Regions from separate parts of the Enterococcus sp. AZ103 genome, predicted to be linked through region 2. Evidence: riboswitches for the same ligand, from Rfam matches in the RefSeq annotation. Region 2 holds a riboswitch; the other holds the start of a gene.
What was found. Region 2 has a riboswitch for magnesium ahead of ID741_RS04525 (FtsW/RodA/SpoVE family cell cycle protein). Riboswitches for the same ligand answer to the same signal wherever they lie in the genome.

Region 1 (8,334 bases), 1.4 Mb from region 2:
AGTTTGCACAAATATCTCCATCAACAAAGATGATCGAGATGGATGTAACGAATGAAGCTGAAATGGAAGATGTCGTTTTTCTAGTCAGTCTTCAAGCTAAAAACTTAAGAGAAAAACATTAAAATAGTTTAATGTTCGTGTTTTAGCAAGAATAATAAAAATTATTCTTGCTTTTTTCTCAATTTTATTGTAAATTACATAGGGCGAAATGTCCTATGTTTTTTATTGTTTAAACAAATGGAGGATTTTATGAAAGTATTTGATTATGAAGATATCCAACTAATTCCCAACAAGTGTATCGTGAACTCTCGTTCAGAATGTGACACAAGTGTTAAATTAGGTAAATTCAGCTTTAAAATGCCAGTGGTTCCCGCTAATATGCAGACAATTGTCGATGAATCAATCGCAGAATTTTTAGCAGAAAATGGTTACTTTTACATAATGCATCGTTTTTACGAAGAAGAGCGGATTCCGTTTATTAAAAAGATGCAAAAAAGAGGTTTGTTTACATCAATCAGTGTTGGTGTAAAAGCGAATGAATATGATTTCGTGCAATCGTTGGCCGATCAAAATTTAGTACCAGATTATATCACAATTGATATTGCCCATGGTCATTCTGATCCAGTGATTAATATGATTAAGCATATTAAAAAATTATTGCCAGATGCATTTTTGATTGCTGGTAATGTTGGAACGCCTGAAGCGGTTCGTGAACTAGAAAATGCTGGTGCAGACGCGACAAAAGTCGGCATTGGACCTGGTAAAGTATGTATTACTAAAATTAAAACTGGTTTTGGAACTGGCGGTTGGCAATTAGCAGCATTAAGTTGGTGTGCAAAAGCTGCCCGAAAACCTATTATTGCCGATGGTGGAATTCGTACCCATGGTGATATTGCTAAATCTGTTCGTTTTGGAGCGACAATGGTAATGATTGGCTCACTTTTTGCTGGCCATGAAGAGTCTCCAGGTGAAACCAAAGTTGAAAATGGTGTCGTTTTAAAAGAATATTTTGGTAGTGCTTCTGAATTTCAAAAAGGTGAAAAGAAAAATGTGGAAGGTAAAAAAATCTGGATTCCGTTTAAAGGTCATTTGAAAGATACTTTAGTGGAAATGCAACAGGATTTACAGTCTTCAATTTCTTATGCAGGTGGTCGCGATTTGGAATCTATCCAAAAAGTTGACTACGTAATAGTTAAAAATTCAATTTTCAATGGTGATACAATTTAAATTTAAAAGTGATGGAGGAAGATCAAATTGATCATCCTCCATCACTTTTTTTGATTGACAGTGGCCCTTTCCTCCAGTAATTTTAATACTAAGGGAAGTGAGTCGACTGATGTGGCAGTTAAATAACCAAAAAAATATTCCAGTCTATCAACAAATTATGGAACAGTTAATCGAATATATTCAAAATGGCCAATTACTGCCGGGAGATCGTTTGCCACCGGAGCGAAAATTGGCTGAGACTTATCAAGTGAATCGTTCAACAGTAGTTCATGCGTTGGATGAATTAGTTGCTTTGGGCTGGATTGTACGAAAACGTGGTAGCGGAACGCTTGTTAACGAGGGAAACTGGGGCAGAACAGCTAATCCTCGGATTGATTGGCGTAGGCGATTAGCCGACAATCATTTTCAACAAGAAGCATATTTAGTTAAACTGCAACAGCAATTGAAATCAGTCCAAAGTTTGGATCTATATACTGGAGAATTACCACTGAATTTAATTCCCAGTTTTCGTTTACCTTCTTTCAAATGGGAGACATTGCTACTGGAAGAACAAAAGCAAAGCCCATTGGGTTATTTACCATTACAGGAATTAATTGTTCAGCGGATAAAAAAAGAACAAAAAATCGATGTTTCTTCTGATGAAGTGCTAATTACATCAGGAGCCAAACAAGCCATGTTTTTATTGCTTCAAGTGATGTTGCAAAATGGCGATAGTGTCGCGATTGAAGATCCATCATTTTTGTACTCTTTGCCAATTTTTGCTACTGCGGGCATTCGATTGTACGGTGTTGAATTAGATAGCCAAGGAATGCGAGTGGATCAGTTAGAACAATTGATTTTAACCAAAAAAATCAAAATGATATTAGTCAATCCGACCTTTCAAAATCCAACTGGCAGGACTATGTCCTTACAAAGAAGAAAAGAATTAATTGATTTAAGTCGAAAATATCAAATTCCCATTGTAGAAGACGATGTGTTTAGCGAATTGGCCTTCGTAGATTTACCGCTGTCCTTGAAAGAACTTGCACCAGATGAAGTCATTCACTTAGGTTCCTTGTCAAAAATATTTGGTTCATCTTTGAAAATTGGTTGGATTGTTGCAAATCGTGATTTGATTGTGCGTTTAGCCGAAGCACGTCAAATGGTTGATTTTTCTTTAAGCGTTTTCCCTCAGGTTGTTGCCAGCACTGCATTAAAGGATCCTTATTTTAATCAAAAGCAGCAGAATTTAGTAGACACTTTAAAACAAAGCGCTCATGATTTTGAAAAAGAATTAAAGCTTTTATCAAATGATTGGCAGTTTGAACCAATTGAAGGTGGGCTATATGCTTATTTAACTTGGAAAAATAAAAAATTAACGAGAAAAGATTGGGAACTTTTTTTGGATGAACAATTATTAGTAGCTCCGGCGTTTTTATTTAGTAATGATACGATGTCCCTTAGGATTAATTACACTCGTCTAAATCAAGAAAATTTGGCAGTGTTTTTTAATAAATTTCAACAAATCACCGATCAATTGAAAAAAAATGAAGGAGGTCAATATGAATAATCAAATGCTAGATCTATTACAAACCCGTCGTACGTACCGTGATTTCGATGAGAATTATCAACTATCGGAAGAAGAATTACAGGTGATTTTATCAGCTGCAAGACAAGCGCCAACTTGGATGAATGGACAATTCTACAGTATTTTTGTGGTAAAAGATTCCTCAATTCGAGAAAAATTAGTTGCAATGAATCCAGGTAATCCCCACATGCTAAAAAGCTCTGTTTTTTTAATTTTTGTTGCTGATTTAAATCGTTCAAAAAAAGTCGCTGATAAATATGAGGTTGATTTCCCGATAATTGAAGGAATTGATCCATTATTGACTGCGGTGACTGATACAGCCTTAGCCATGAATAGCGCAACATTAGCCGCTGAATCCCTTGGACTAGGAAGCGTAATTGTTGGAAGTATTCGCAAAGATATTGCTGCAATTAGCCAATTATTAAATCTACCTGATTATATGTTGCCAGTAGCGGGAATGAGCATTGGCAAACCAACTGTTGAAATGAAAGTAAAACCACGTTTACCCGAAGAAGCTATTGTATTTTATGACACTTTTAAAGATTATGACTATCAAGTGATTGAAAAATATGATGAAACGATGGAAAAATTTGCTGAAGCCAGAGAAACAAAAATCTGGAGTCAAAAATTTGCTGATTATTTTTCACAAAAACCAAATACTGCAGTTGATCAATTTCTTAAAGATAAAAAATTGCAAAAATAACTTTAGATGATTTGACAGAAACAGATTTTCAATTTATAGTTATTTTATTAAATAATATAAATATTGTTAGGTGAGGCTCCTATATGGACATAAGCTACTGCCGCAAAGGAATCGAGAGACTCCGAGTTGGTCTAACAGATGCCATCGTGAAGGTGACGTTTAACGTAGCTGACAAATTTTGTCTACGCCCTATAGTGCTAAAGCTCAACGATGACATGATTGAGGTTATTTCCGCATGCTCGTTGTTGAGTGTGCGTTTTTTTGTGTCTGACAATGAAAGGTGGTGAGGAAGATGGATCTTGACGAACATCCGAGTAAGAGAATAAGAAATTGGAGGAATTATTATGATGAGCAAGAAAAATCTCCTTGCCAAAAATATCAGCAAGGACCAAGAACTAAAAAAATTAGCACAATTAACTGATCGGGATTTATTTTTAAACTTAAGGACTTCTGAAAAAGGTTTGTCAAATCAAGATGCAAAAACGCGTTTGGAAGAATATGGGCCCAACGAAGTATCTGCACAAAAACCGACGCCTGCTTGGTTATTGTTTTTACAAGCCTTTAACGATCCTTTTGTTTATGTTTTAGCATTATTAGTGATTGTTTCAATTGCCACTAAAGATTTTCAAGCGGCAATTGTAATGGTTATTATGATTTTAGCGAGTGTTTTAATCACTTTTATTCAAGAATACCGTTCCCAAAAAGCCAGTATTGAATTAAAAGAATTGATTGAAAATACCTCTGCCATTACAAGAAATGGCGAAACAGCGGAAATACCAATGGATGAAATTGTTCCTGGAGATATCCTAACTTTAGCAACTGGTGATATGATTCCTGCTGATGCAGTTTTGATTTGGACCAAAGATTTGTTCGTTAATCAATCTTCGTTAACCGGTGAATCAATGCCGATTGAAAAATTTGTTAATAGTGACCACAACAAAATAAGTGAGGAAACTGCCCTAGATTTATCAAATTTAGTTTTTATGGGAACAGATGTCTTGAGTGGTCAAGGCAAAGCTATTATTTTAAAAACCGGGCAACAAACATTTTTTGGAGACATTGCTAAAAATGCAACAGCCAAACGTGGGAAGACAAGTTTTGACATTGGTTTGACGAAAGTTAGTAAATTGCTATTACGCATGATTATGGTTTTATTCCCTTTAGTTTTACTAATTAATGGTGTTACTAAAGGAGACTGGAGCAGTGCCTTCTTCTTTGCAATTGCCGTAGCAGTTGGTTTAACGCCAGAAATGCTTCCAATGATTGTTAGTTCAAATCTGGCCAAAGGTGCTTTGACATTGTCTAAACAAAAAGTGATTGTGAAAGAACTAGCTGCGATTCAAAATTTAGGTGGCATGGATATTTTGTGTACTGATAAAACCGGTACGATTACAGAAGATCGTGTGGTATTAGTTGAACACTTGAATCCTTTAGGGGAAGAAAATCGCCAAGTTTTAGATCTAACTTTTTTAAACTCAACTTATCAAACTGGTTGGAAAAACTTAATGGATATTGCAGTGATTAATTACTATGAAGAACAAAAACAGCAATTACCTTATCAAACAGTCCAAAAAATCGATGAAATACCCTTTGATTTTTCACGTCGTCGTTTGACAGTTGTGATTAAAGCAGATGATCATCAATTAATGATCACAAAAGGTGCGGTTGAAGAGATGGCGACTGTCTGCGATAAGGTAGAGATTAATGGAGAAATCTTACCCTTAACTGATGAATTAAAAGAAAAATTGCAAGAAGTAAACCAAAAAATGAATCGTCAAGGTATGCGAGTAATCACGGTGGCAATCAAAAAAGATGTCCATAGCGATGCAATTTATAGTAGCAGTGATGAAAAAAATATGACTTTAATCGGTTTTATGGGATTTTTAGACCCAGCAAAAGAATCTGCCAAGACTGCAATTGATTCTTTGCATCAACATGGAGTAAACGTCAAAGTTTTAACAGGTGACAATGAAATAGTAGCCCAAAAAGTTTGTAATGACGTAGGTATTGATGCCAGTAAATATGTTTTAGGTACTGAGGTTGACCGAATGAGTGATCAAGAATTACAGATTGCTGGTGATACAACTAATTTATTTGCAAAATTAAATCCAATGCAAAAAGCCCGGATTATTGAAAATTTACAAACAAAAGGCCACACGGTTGGCTTTATGGGAGACGGAATTAATGATGCACCAGCTTTAAGAAAAGCCGATGTGGGGATATCGGTTGATACAGCTGCTGATATTACTAAAGATGCCAGCTCGATTATTTTGTTGGAAAAAAGCTTAACCGTTTTAGAAAGCGGTGTGTTAGAAGGCCGGCGAGTATTTAGTAATATGATGAAATATATTAAAATTACGATTAGTTCAAATTTTGGGAATGTCTTTTCAATTTTAGTTGCCAGTGCTTTTTTACCATTTTTACCAATGTTATCCATGCAACTTTTATTACAAAATTTAATTTATGACATTGCTCAGCTAACAATTCCTTGGGATAACGTGGATGAAGAGGAATTAGTTAAACCAACAAAATGGGAAACAAAAGGTTTGTTGAAATTTACGGTTTGTATTGGTCCAATCAGTTCGATTTTTGACATCTTAACTTTTGTCTTAATGTGGTATGTTTTTGGCGCAAATACAATAGGAAATCAAAATCTATTTCAAACAGGTTGGTTTGTTGTAGGTTTAACGACGCAAGCCTTAGTAGTTTTAATGGTAAGAACTAGAAAAATTCCATTTATTCAAAGTCGTCCGGCACCACAAGTTTTGGCTAGTCTACTGGCTGCAGTAGTGGTTGGTATTATTATTGTGATTACGCCAATAAGAGCGCAATTTGATTTTGTAGCATTACCTAATGCCTATTGGGTATGGTATTTCTTAATTGTTGTTGGCTATTTAATTGCAGTGCAGATTGGGAAAAAAATATATATCAAAATTGCTGGTGAATGGGTTTGAAATTATAACAGAGTGACTTTTATAGTTGCTCTGTTTCTTTTTTTATATAAAATATATTTTCACAAGTAAATTTTTTCACAATTAAAAATTGTAATTTTTAAATTGTTAGATCACGAGTTGATTTATGACTGGCAATCATAGCGAAAGAAAGAGGTTTCAGTCTCTTGTTAGTTTTCTTTGTTAAACCACTTTAGTTTGGTCAATTTTTCACAAAAAAATAAGAAATTTCTAGCTAAAACTTTTATGATAGCGTTGCATATTGTTTGTCTTCTCATGTTAAAAATGATACTTTAATGGTGAAGCTGAGAAATCAGTAGTACAGATTCAGTTCCTGTTTTATCAGTGACTGAGAAAAAGAGAGGAAAGTGTGACAACATGGCAGAAAAAAAGAAAACGATCGACTTTAAAGCGTTATTAGCCGATATTAATGCTGATTTCCCTGTTTATCAAGCAATTGATGAAGATGGAAAAGTAGTAAACGAAGCATTGATCCCAGATTTATCAGATGAGGAATTGGTCGAATTAATGACTAAAATGGTTTGGTCACGGGTGTTAGATCAGCGTTCAACTGCATTGAATCGTCAAGGTCGTTTAGGATTTTACGCGCCAACTGCTGGCCAAGAAGCTAGCCAACTAGCTAGTCAATTTGCATTTGAAAAAGAAGATGTTTTATTACCAGGTTATCGTGATGTGCCTCAATTGGTTCAACATGGTTTACCTTTAGCAGAAGCATTCTTATGGTCGCGCGGTCATGTTGCCGGAAATCATTATGCTGACGACTTACAAGCATTACCACCACAAATTATTATTGGAGCGCAATATGTCCAAGCAGCTGGTGTAGCATTAGGTCTTAAGAAACGTAATAAGAAAAATGTTGCCTTCACATATACTGGTGACGGCGGTTCATCTCAAGGGGACTTCTATGAAGCGATTAACTTTGCTGGAGCCTACCATGCCAATGCCGTTTTTTACATTCAAAACAATGGCTTCGCAATTTCAACTCCGCGAGAACAACAATCTGCGGCAGCTACTTTAGCTCAAAAAGCTGTTGCTGCTGGAATCCCAGGTATCCAAGTTGATGGTATGGATCCATTGGCTGTTTATTATGTATCAAAGATGGCTCGTGAATGGGCAGCAAATGGCAACGGTCCAGTTTTAATTGAAACTTTGACTTACCGTTATGGTCCTCATACTTTATCAGGTGATGATCCAACTCGTTACCGTTCTAAAGAAATGGATGACGAATGGCAAAAGAAAGATCCATTGGTTCGTTTCCGAAATTATTTAACGGAAAAAGGTCTATGGTCTGAAGAAAAAGAAGAAGCAATCATTGAACAAACAAAAGAAGAAATCAAGGAAGCAATTTCTGAAGCTGATCGTGTACCTAAACAAAAAGTTTCAGACTTCTTAAAAAATATGTATGAAGTACAACCGCAAAGTATTAAAGAACAAATTGAATTCTATGAAGCGAAGGAGTCGAAATAATCATGGCCCAAAAAACAATGATTCAAGCCATCACTGATGCTCTTGATTTAATGCTAGAAAAAGACGAAAATGTATTAGTTTTCGGTGAAGATGTTGGTAAAAACGGTGGTGTATTCCGTGCGACTGAAGGATTACAAGCAAAACATGGTGAAGAACGCGTTTTTGATACACCTTTAGCTGAGTCAGGAATTGGTGGTTTAGCGTTTGGTTTGGCTTTAGAAGGCTTTCGCGCTGTTCCAGAAATTCAATTCTTTGGTTTCGTTTTTGAAACGATGGATGAAGTAGTAGGTCAAATGGCTCGCACTCGTTACCGTATGGGTGGTACACGTCATTTACCAGTCACTATTCGTTCACCTTTTGGTGGTGGTGTGCATACACCTGAACTTCACTCTGATAAT
Region 2 (8,334 bases):
AGATCAACTAGTCGTCTGGTTTTATGCACTGATATCTGATACTGATGGAAACTATACAAAAAAAACAATCACTGAATGCACAGGTAATGAGATTGCAGCTGAATGGTTATATCACATGGGAGTTCCTAATGAAATGATCAACGATTTAGCGATCCATTCATGCAACACGATGCCTTGCTACATGCCTTATATTACTTCTTATTTTATGCCGCGTGCAAATGGTGACCGACCACTAGTTATTCCTGAAGGATCTAAGAATTTAGCCTTTATCGGAAATTTTGCAGAAACAAAACGAGATACTGTTTTTACTACTGAATATTCAGTTCGGACAGCTATGGAAGCAGTGTACGGTTTATTAGAGGTGGATCGAGGTATTCCTGAAGTTTTCGCTTCTTGCTATGATATTAGAACATTGATGAAGGCTACTTATTATTTAAATGATCAAAAGAAATTAATTGATCTAAAAGTTCCTTGGTTTACAAGTCTAGTGGAAAAGCATGAACTAAAAAAAATTAAAGGTACATTCATTGAAGAATTATTAGAAGACAGTGGTTTGTTATAATACTAAGTAATCTTTAGTGTATAAACAAGCATCGATGTGTCCTTCTATAAAAAAGATTACTATCTAAAAAGTAGATCAAAATGAACAACCGAGAAGGATTTTTCTTTTCGGTTTTTTTAAAAGTAACAGGGAATTTTTTTAAAAAAATTATTGATGGATTGGGCAGCCTCCCATGTATTTAACCATTCAAACTGTAATATTTTAATCTTCCACAGTTAAAAAATACAATCACATGATAGATTATTATTACTTTTAGTTCTCGTTTGAAACGAGAACTATTTTTTTCAAAACAAACATTAGTATACTTTTTCTAATTACAGTGGTTACCCTTCCCATTCCCAAAATTAACACTTTTTATTCCAAATAAAGCATTGCCAATACGGATTTATTCTATTCTCTACAATGTAACTCATAGGTGTATATTAAATAATAAGTAATTTCTCTTTTTTGTTCAGATTACTGCCATAGGAGACATTCAAAAAAGTAAGCTTTTAGAATTGAAACTACTGACTAGATTTCTAGAGATCTCTTATGGGTGATAATTATGGTTTATATTATTTTAGAAGATAGAGATTTTTGCGAGATATAATATTTAAACAAATACCCAAGGCAAAAGATAGGATTAAATAACTAGTTCCTCCATAACTTACGAAGGGTAATGGTACTCCTGTCATAGGAATTAATCCTAAGACGCTTGCGACATTGATACTAGATTGGATAAGTATCAGCGTCCCAAATCCAATAAGTACTAAGCTCAGTTGCTGATCTTTGCATTGAATGGATTTCTGAAAAATCCTTAAGCAAACTACAAAAATTAAAAATAAGACAAATATAGCGCCTAGCAACCCCAATTCTTCACTAATAATTGAAAAAATAAAATCTGTCTCTGCTTCTGGTAGATATCCCTGCTTAGTAAGACTATTGCCTAAGCCAAGTCCTAAAAAACCACCATTATATAAAGCATAGTAAGAATTAGCCATTTGATATCCGTATCCATGCTCATCTAAGAAAGGATTGTGAACTATAGAAATGCGATTATAAGCATGAGAAAAAAATGTTGGCAACAAATTGTTTTCGCCTAAAATTAATACAATAGTGGCTATTAAAATTATCCCCATTAAAAATAAGCCTATCCCTATTATTCCTTTTTCAACAGGAATTGCTGCCGCCCAAATGATTACTGCGACTATCACTATAATCATAAATGCTCCAGAAATTTTAGGTTGCAATAATACTAAGCCAGTAGCTAACCCTGTAATAATAAATGGTTTAGTCAATTTTACATTGGTAATATTTTTATTTTTAAAATAACTTGCTAAATATAAAATTAGAAATATAACAATGATTTCAGATGGTTGAAACTGAAATCCCCCTATCGAAATCCATCTCTGTGCGCCATTGACAGTTACAGCAAAAAAACCGACTTTTACCATAATTAAAAGGAGAAATGAAACTATTAAACCTCCCTTAATAAATAGTGGGTGTAGCAAATACTCAAGCTTTATAAAAAAGGTTACCCCTATTATTGTCAAACTTATTATAATAAATATAAATTGCCGATATAATAAGCTTAGCGAGTATTCATCTGTGACCATCAGTCTATAAGAACTGGCACTATAAATTTCTAAAAGCCCAATTACAGATAAAATAAAATATGGAACTAAAATAACAAGGTCAATTTTTCTATTCTTGATCATTCAATTTCTCCTCCTAAAACGATAGTTAGGTGGAATTGATAACCAATTCTACAAGTAACCCAAATAAAAAAGGCCTAAAACCTTTTTTGAACAGATTTTGACCTTTATAAGGTTGTCTCATCGTTCGAGTTTTAGCACTATGCAACGTAAAGAAAAAATATCTTAGTTATTTGAAAAAGCCTTAATTCGACAATTCCTGTTTGACCCATTGGTATCTTTCGATATTTCTGGGCAATAACCTATTTTTACATAGGAGCCTCACCTAACAAGTTTATTTAATTGCGTTCATATTAATTTATTTCTTTTGCCGATACAACGAATTGGAAAAATCTTAAAAAAAAGCTGATAAATTCTTATTAATTCTTTATTTAATCGGCTCTCCGTCAAATAGTGTTGCAAAGGGTTTTTATTTTTATATTAAGTTATGCTTTTCTATTAATTGCTATTACAATAAAATTTTTATTTTTTAAAAAAACTGGATATGGAATAAAAATTATAAAAACATAAATAAATGATCAAATAATAACAAAAAAATATTCTACAGACTTTAGATATATAACTGGTAATAACCATGAACTTGTTAAAAGATGAGAGTAAAGTAGTGACAATTCAGAATATAAGTGACCAAACAATTGATGATGTAAAATTCTTAGCAAAATTAAGTAATCGGAACTGTTTTACAGAATATTGAAGAACGTGAATGCATTCCCGTCAAAGTAAGTAACCATTTGTAAATATTTTTTTGGTGGACGGAAAATTGTTTTTTTTCAATATATTCATTATTCTTTTCCAATAATACGATTGAAATAATTAAAAAAAAAATAAACTTACTCAAAATGATTGAAAGCAATACAACCTTAATTCTATACTTTTGGCAGTTAGATAAAATAACCTTGTTAGGTGAGGCTCCTATCCAAATATAGGCTATTGCGCAGAAATGTCGAAAGACACCAATGTGTAAAACAGGAATTGTCGAATTAAGGCTCTTCTAAAGATAGCTAAGAGAAATCTTTACGTTGGATAGTGCTAAAGCTCAGACGATGAGAACCGATTGATGTACTGTTTGCTTTTTTAGAAAGTAGCAATTGCTTATTTACGATCAATGCTGGCTTAGTCTCCTCTTTCAAGGAAAAAAGAAAGGGATTCTCATGCAAAGATCAGAAAAAAAAATTCCACGTTACACCATAACAACCATTTGTTTTACTTGCCTCACGCTATTAGTGGCTGCCAGTCCAAATTGGTTTCAACAAATAGACGAGGCAATCTATCACATCAAATGGCAATTAAATACGTCACTTTTAACGATTATCAATCTGATGGCGAAAACAGCAACGATTGGCCCAATGTCCCTGTTCTTCTTGTTACTTATGATTTATCTTTTTCAGAAAAAAGAAAAAGTTCTTGCCTTTTGGGCCGTTAGTAACCTTTTAATTGTAGGCTTTTTAGGGAGCGTCTTTAAACATATTATTGGTCGAACTCGACCAGATTTAGGTGCTTTAGTCGATCGAAGTTCCGCGAGTTTCCCTAGTGGGCATTCTCTGTTAGCGATGTGCCTTGTCTGTACGGTTTTTATCACTTTAACTTATCTTAAAGTTGAAAAAGCTAAAGGGATAAAAATTTTTTTAGTTGCTTATCTTGTTCTGATTGTTTTAGGAAGAATCCTTCTCCGCGTTCACTATCCTAGTGACGTAATTGCGGGTATGCTTCTAAGCTATAGCTGGGTAAACTTTTCGTTCAGTGTTGTGAATCAACGTTATTTACAAACTTTCGCAGAAGAAGACATCACGCAACGGAGTAGACGACATCATCGTAAAAGAAAAAGTTTACTCCTAGTGTTCAGTTTGACTCTTTTATTTTTAGGAACTCTTTCTATATCAGCTTACGGCGTCAGCATGTATCATAATTTAAAAAAAACAGCGAACACAATGTATAAACCACGAAAATCGTCAACTAAAAGTCCAGATTTGGCTAAAGGTGAACCTGTAAGTTTCTTAATTATGGGAATTGCGAATGATTCAAAACGGAAGACTGATTATCGCTCCAATGCTTTAATGGTGGTCACGGTTAACAATCAATTAAAAGAGACAACCATTACTAGTATTCCGCGAGATTATTATGTAGAAATTGCAGGCACTGATGGAGAATATAATAAAATCAATGCAGCCCACGTTTTCGGAGGTGCTGATATGCAAATTAAAACGGTAGAGAATATTTTACACATTCCTATCAACCATTACTTTTCTGTTGATATGGATGCCATGAAGGACCTTGGCGATGCTGTCGGTGGTGTTACCGTGAATAATGCCTTTGCCTTTGATGCTGAAGGTATCCATTATCCAAAAGGTAAGCAACATTTAGGCGGATGGGAAGCTTTGCAGTACGCACGTATGCGGTATGAAGATCCAGAAGGGGACTATGGTCGTCAACGTCGCCAACGAGAAGTTTTAATTCAATTAACAGACAAATTACTTTCTTTTAACAGCTTACTAAAGTATCAAGAAATTCTGGATGTTATTGGTGAAAATGGAGAAACTGATCTATCTTTTGACCAAATGATGTCCATGTTAAAACAATACACGCCTGCACTAAAAAATATCAAAACCGATCAATTAAAAGGCTACGATTTCACAGGTGATGGTGAGACTGGAATTGAAGGAATTTCTTATCAACTTGTAGAAGAAAGCGAACGCCAACGTGTCGAAAATGCCATCAAAGAGCAGATGGATATTGATACAAATCAGGATGAACAAAATCAATAATTATATTCCATAGAAGAAGCTATAACAAAAGCGTTCAATCCCGATACCTGATAAGGAATGGCTCTGTAATATGATTATAAATAATTTTATCGACATAACATATTAGAGAAATTTTTTATGATGATGACTAAAGATACAAGGTATTCTACTGAATTTAAGAAGGTTCTGGCTTCTTTAATTTCAGATAACTTACTTTAAAAAGGGAAATAAAATGAGAGTATTAACTATTAATAACTTGATTCATCGAGCTAATTTCACTCATGAGCTAACTATGGATGTAGGATATAGATTGAAGAGGGGCCAAAAATTTTGGCCTCTTTATTTCACACTAAAGGACTTACTTTATACTGGAGCCTAAAATTTGTATTCATTAGACAAAAATAATTTCTTTGAATTTAGATGTGGATTTTTAATAATAAAAATTTTATGCGTGTAAATTAATAATTTTGTATATCCCAAAGGCGGGCAATAAAATCAATCTAACTATATATGTAATTGTTGTATGCATATAGAGATTCTAAGAATAAACAAGATTTAGCAAATTGAATTATTGGAAAATATAAGGTAAAAAATACGTACAGAAATATACTGAATCTAAAAGTTAGACTTTTAAGGAGTGGAGAAATCCACTCCTTTTTTTACGATTTTTTAGTTTGAATTAAGGAAATAACATTAAAATATTCATTAATCATTTAAAAATCCATCAATATAAATAATAATTTTTTACAAACTAAAACCCATTGAAACCCTTATTACCATCGATTTTCTTCAAAAATTTATGGCTTCTAAAAAAAGTTTGTGAAAAAAATTTAAGAGAAAGCGTTGACAATATTTTTAACGATGTTATACTAATCCATGTAAAACACATATGACAAACATATTGACATATGACAAAATTAGTTGGAGGGAAATATAATGACACTTTATGGCAAATTACTTGAACGTGAAAAAAATAACAATCCTATTAAAGTAGGTGTAATCGGCGCAGGACAAATGGGATCAGGAATGATTGCACAAATTTCGACAATTCCTGGAATGATTGTTGCTGGAATCAGTGATATTAATTTAGATAACGCCAAACGTGCGGCTGAGGCTTACAATGCGAGTGCAGCTCAAAAAATTGATATTTTAACTACGACAGATTTTAAAGAAGTCATTCACTCTGATAAAGTTGAAATCATTGTTGATGCAACAGGTGTTCCAGAAGTTGGCGCACAAATTTCTTTTGAAACTTTAATTGCGAAAAAACATATTGTACTATTAAATGTTGAAATTGATATTACCATTGGCCCATTAATGAAAAAATTATATGATGCAGCTGGCTTAGTTTACACTGGTTCAGATGGTGACGAACCGGCAGTAACAACTCAATTATTTGAATTTGCTAAAACAATGGGTATGGAAGTTTTAGTTGCTGGTAAAGGAAAAAATAACGCGTTAAAAGTCAGTGCAAATCCTGATTCAGCTCAAGCAGAAGCAGATGCTAAAAAGATGTCTAGTCATATGTTGGCAGCTTTCCAAGATGGAACAAAAACTATGGCAGAAATGAATCTGTTATCTAATGCGATTGGATTTGTACCAGATAAAGTTGGAATGCACGGAATTTCAGCTGATTTAGATGGTACAGTAGAAAAACTTGATTTAAAAGAAAATGGCGGAGTTTTAGATAACTTTGGTGTTGTTGAATATGTCGATGGTTTAGCACCAGGTGTCTTCGTAATTGTGAAGGGTCAAAACGAAGGTGTGCGTCACGAATTAAGTTACTTAATGAAAAAAGGTGAACGGGATCATCACTTGTTATACCGTCCGTTCCACTTAGCTAGTTTAGAAACACCATTGACGATTGCTCGAGCAGTTTTAGAAAACGATCATGCAATTGTGCCAATGGGAGCACCAATTTCTGAGACAGTAGCGGTAGCGAAAAAAGATATCAAAGCTGGTGAAAGAATCGATGGTATCGGTGGTTATTGTGTCCGCGGTGTGCTAGAAACACATGCTGATATGAAGAAAAATGGAAATGTGCCAATCGGTTTAGTTGGCGGTAGTTCTGTAGCTAAACGTGATATTAAAGATGGTACGTTCTTAACTTATGATGATATTGAAATTGATGAATCAACTACTGTTTATCGTTTACGTAAAATGCAAGATCAAACCTTTGCAGAATAAAAATAAGTTGAATTTCTGGTGAAGCAGAAGTGATCATCGCTTCTGTTTCATTTTTTAAAAGAAAAGAGGAATGTCATGAATTTATTAATGGTCGTCGTGTTGCTTTTGATGGTGCTACAGTCACTTGCCAGTTTTATTCAAGTCCGCAATTATAATCGTTTTATTAGTAAAATTACTAAAGAATATGCTGGACAGACAGGTTTTGAACTACAGACGGATGTATCAAAGGGTTGGCTGTCAAAGACAATTGTGGCAATCGTAATAAATGAAGCCGGTACAATTGAACACTGCTATATTTGCCGCGGGTTGACAATCTTTGCAGGTTTTAGAGAAATGAAAAATTATCAAAATATGCATTTGAAAGATTTTTATGAAAAGCAACAGACAGTGAAACATCTATCTAAGACAGAGAATTTATTGGGAAACATCTACCTACGGAAAATGGAAGCGATTACTAATAATTAGGAGGAACAAATAATGAAGTATATTGAATGGTTCGGAACAAATTTTATTGGATTATTTGAAGCTGGCGGGGAGCAGTTTACAAGTTTTATGACGGGGATTGTTCCGTTATTGATTGTTCTACTGACTTTCACTTATTCAGTAATTGCCTTTATTGGTGAAGAAAGAGTCGACCGAGCAATTCGATTTTGTTCGAAATACATGGTGTTACGTTACTCAGTGATGCCGATTTTGTCAGTCTTGATGCTGACTAATCCAATGGCTTATACTTTTGGGAAATTTGTTAAAGAAGAAGAAAAACCAGCTTTTTATGACGCAGTTGTATCTTTTTTACATCCGGTAACAGGATTATTTCCTTATGCAAATGCTGGTGAATTATTTGTCTTTTTAGGTATTGCTAATGGGGTAACACAAGCTGGTTATAGTCAATCGACTTTGGCTGTTCGATATTTTATTGTCGGTGTCATCGTCGTATTTATGCGGGGTGTAGTCACTGAGCAAATCACTAAGTTTTTAATCTCTCGTGAATCGAAAAAAAATTCAGCCAAGAGTGTGGCTAGCTAGGAGGATCTTGACATGTTTAAAACAATTTTTGTGGAACCAGGAAGTAATGGTTGGGGTGTTGGATTGGAATTGACACCAACTGATCAGAAAAATAAAGTTGTTTCTGTAACGGGTGGCGGGATTC

Region 1: another riboswitch for magnesium. It lies ahead of mgtA (magnesium-translocating P-type ATPase); the one in region 2 lies ahead of ID741_RS04525 (FtsW/RodA/SpoVE family cell cycle protein).

Annotation. Positions count from the first base shown of each region.
Region 1 covers NZ_JBIOSI010000001.1:2,312,581-2,320,914, reverse strand. Annotated here, with positions in the region: gene ID741_RS11630 (DUF3788 family protein) at 1-122, shown strand, start outside; gene guaC (GMP reductase) at 250-1,227, shown strand; gene ID741_RS11620 (PLP-dependent aminotransferase family protein) at 1,337-2,776, shown strand; gene ID741_RS11615 (nitroreductase family protein) at 2,769-3,497, shown strand; M-box (ykoK) riboswitch at 3,553-3,719, shown strand; gene mgtA (magnesium-translocating P-type ATPase) at 3,845-6,451, shown strand; gene pdhA (pyruvate dehydrogenase (acetyl-transferring) E1 component subunit alpha) at 6,827-7,936, shown strand; gene ID741_RS11600 (alpha-ketoacid dehydrogenase subunit beta) at 7,939-8,334, shown strand, end outside.
Region 2 covers NZ_JBIOSI010000001.1:900,495-908,828, forward strand. Annotated here, with positions in the region: gene ID741_RS04520 (oleate hydratase) at 1-562, shown strand, start outside; gene ID741_RS04525 (FtsW/RodA/SpoVE family cell cycle protein) at 1,117-2,259, opposite strand; M-box (ykoK) riboswitch at 2,369-2,536, opposite strand; M-box (ykoK) riboswitch at 3,145-3,311, shown strand; gene ID741_RS04530 (phosphatase PAP2/LCP family protein) at 3,408-5,018, shown strand; gene ID741_RS04535 (NAD(P)H-dependent oxidoreductase) at 5,934-7,184, shown strand; gene ID741_RS04540 (transcriptional regulator GutM) at 7,260-7,649, shown strand; gene srlA (PTS glucitol/sorbitol transporter subunit IIC) at 7,662-8,210, shown strand; gene srlE (PTS glucitol/sorbitol transporter subunit IIB) at 8,223-8,334, shown strand, end outside.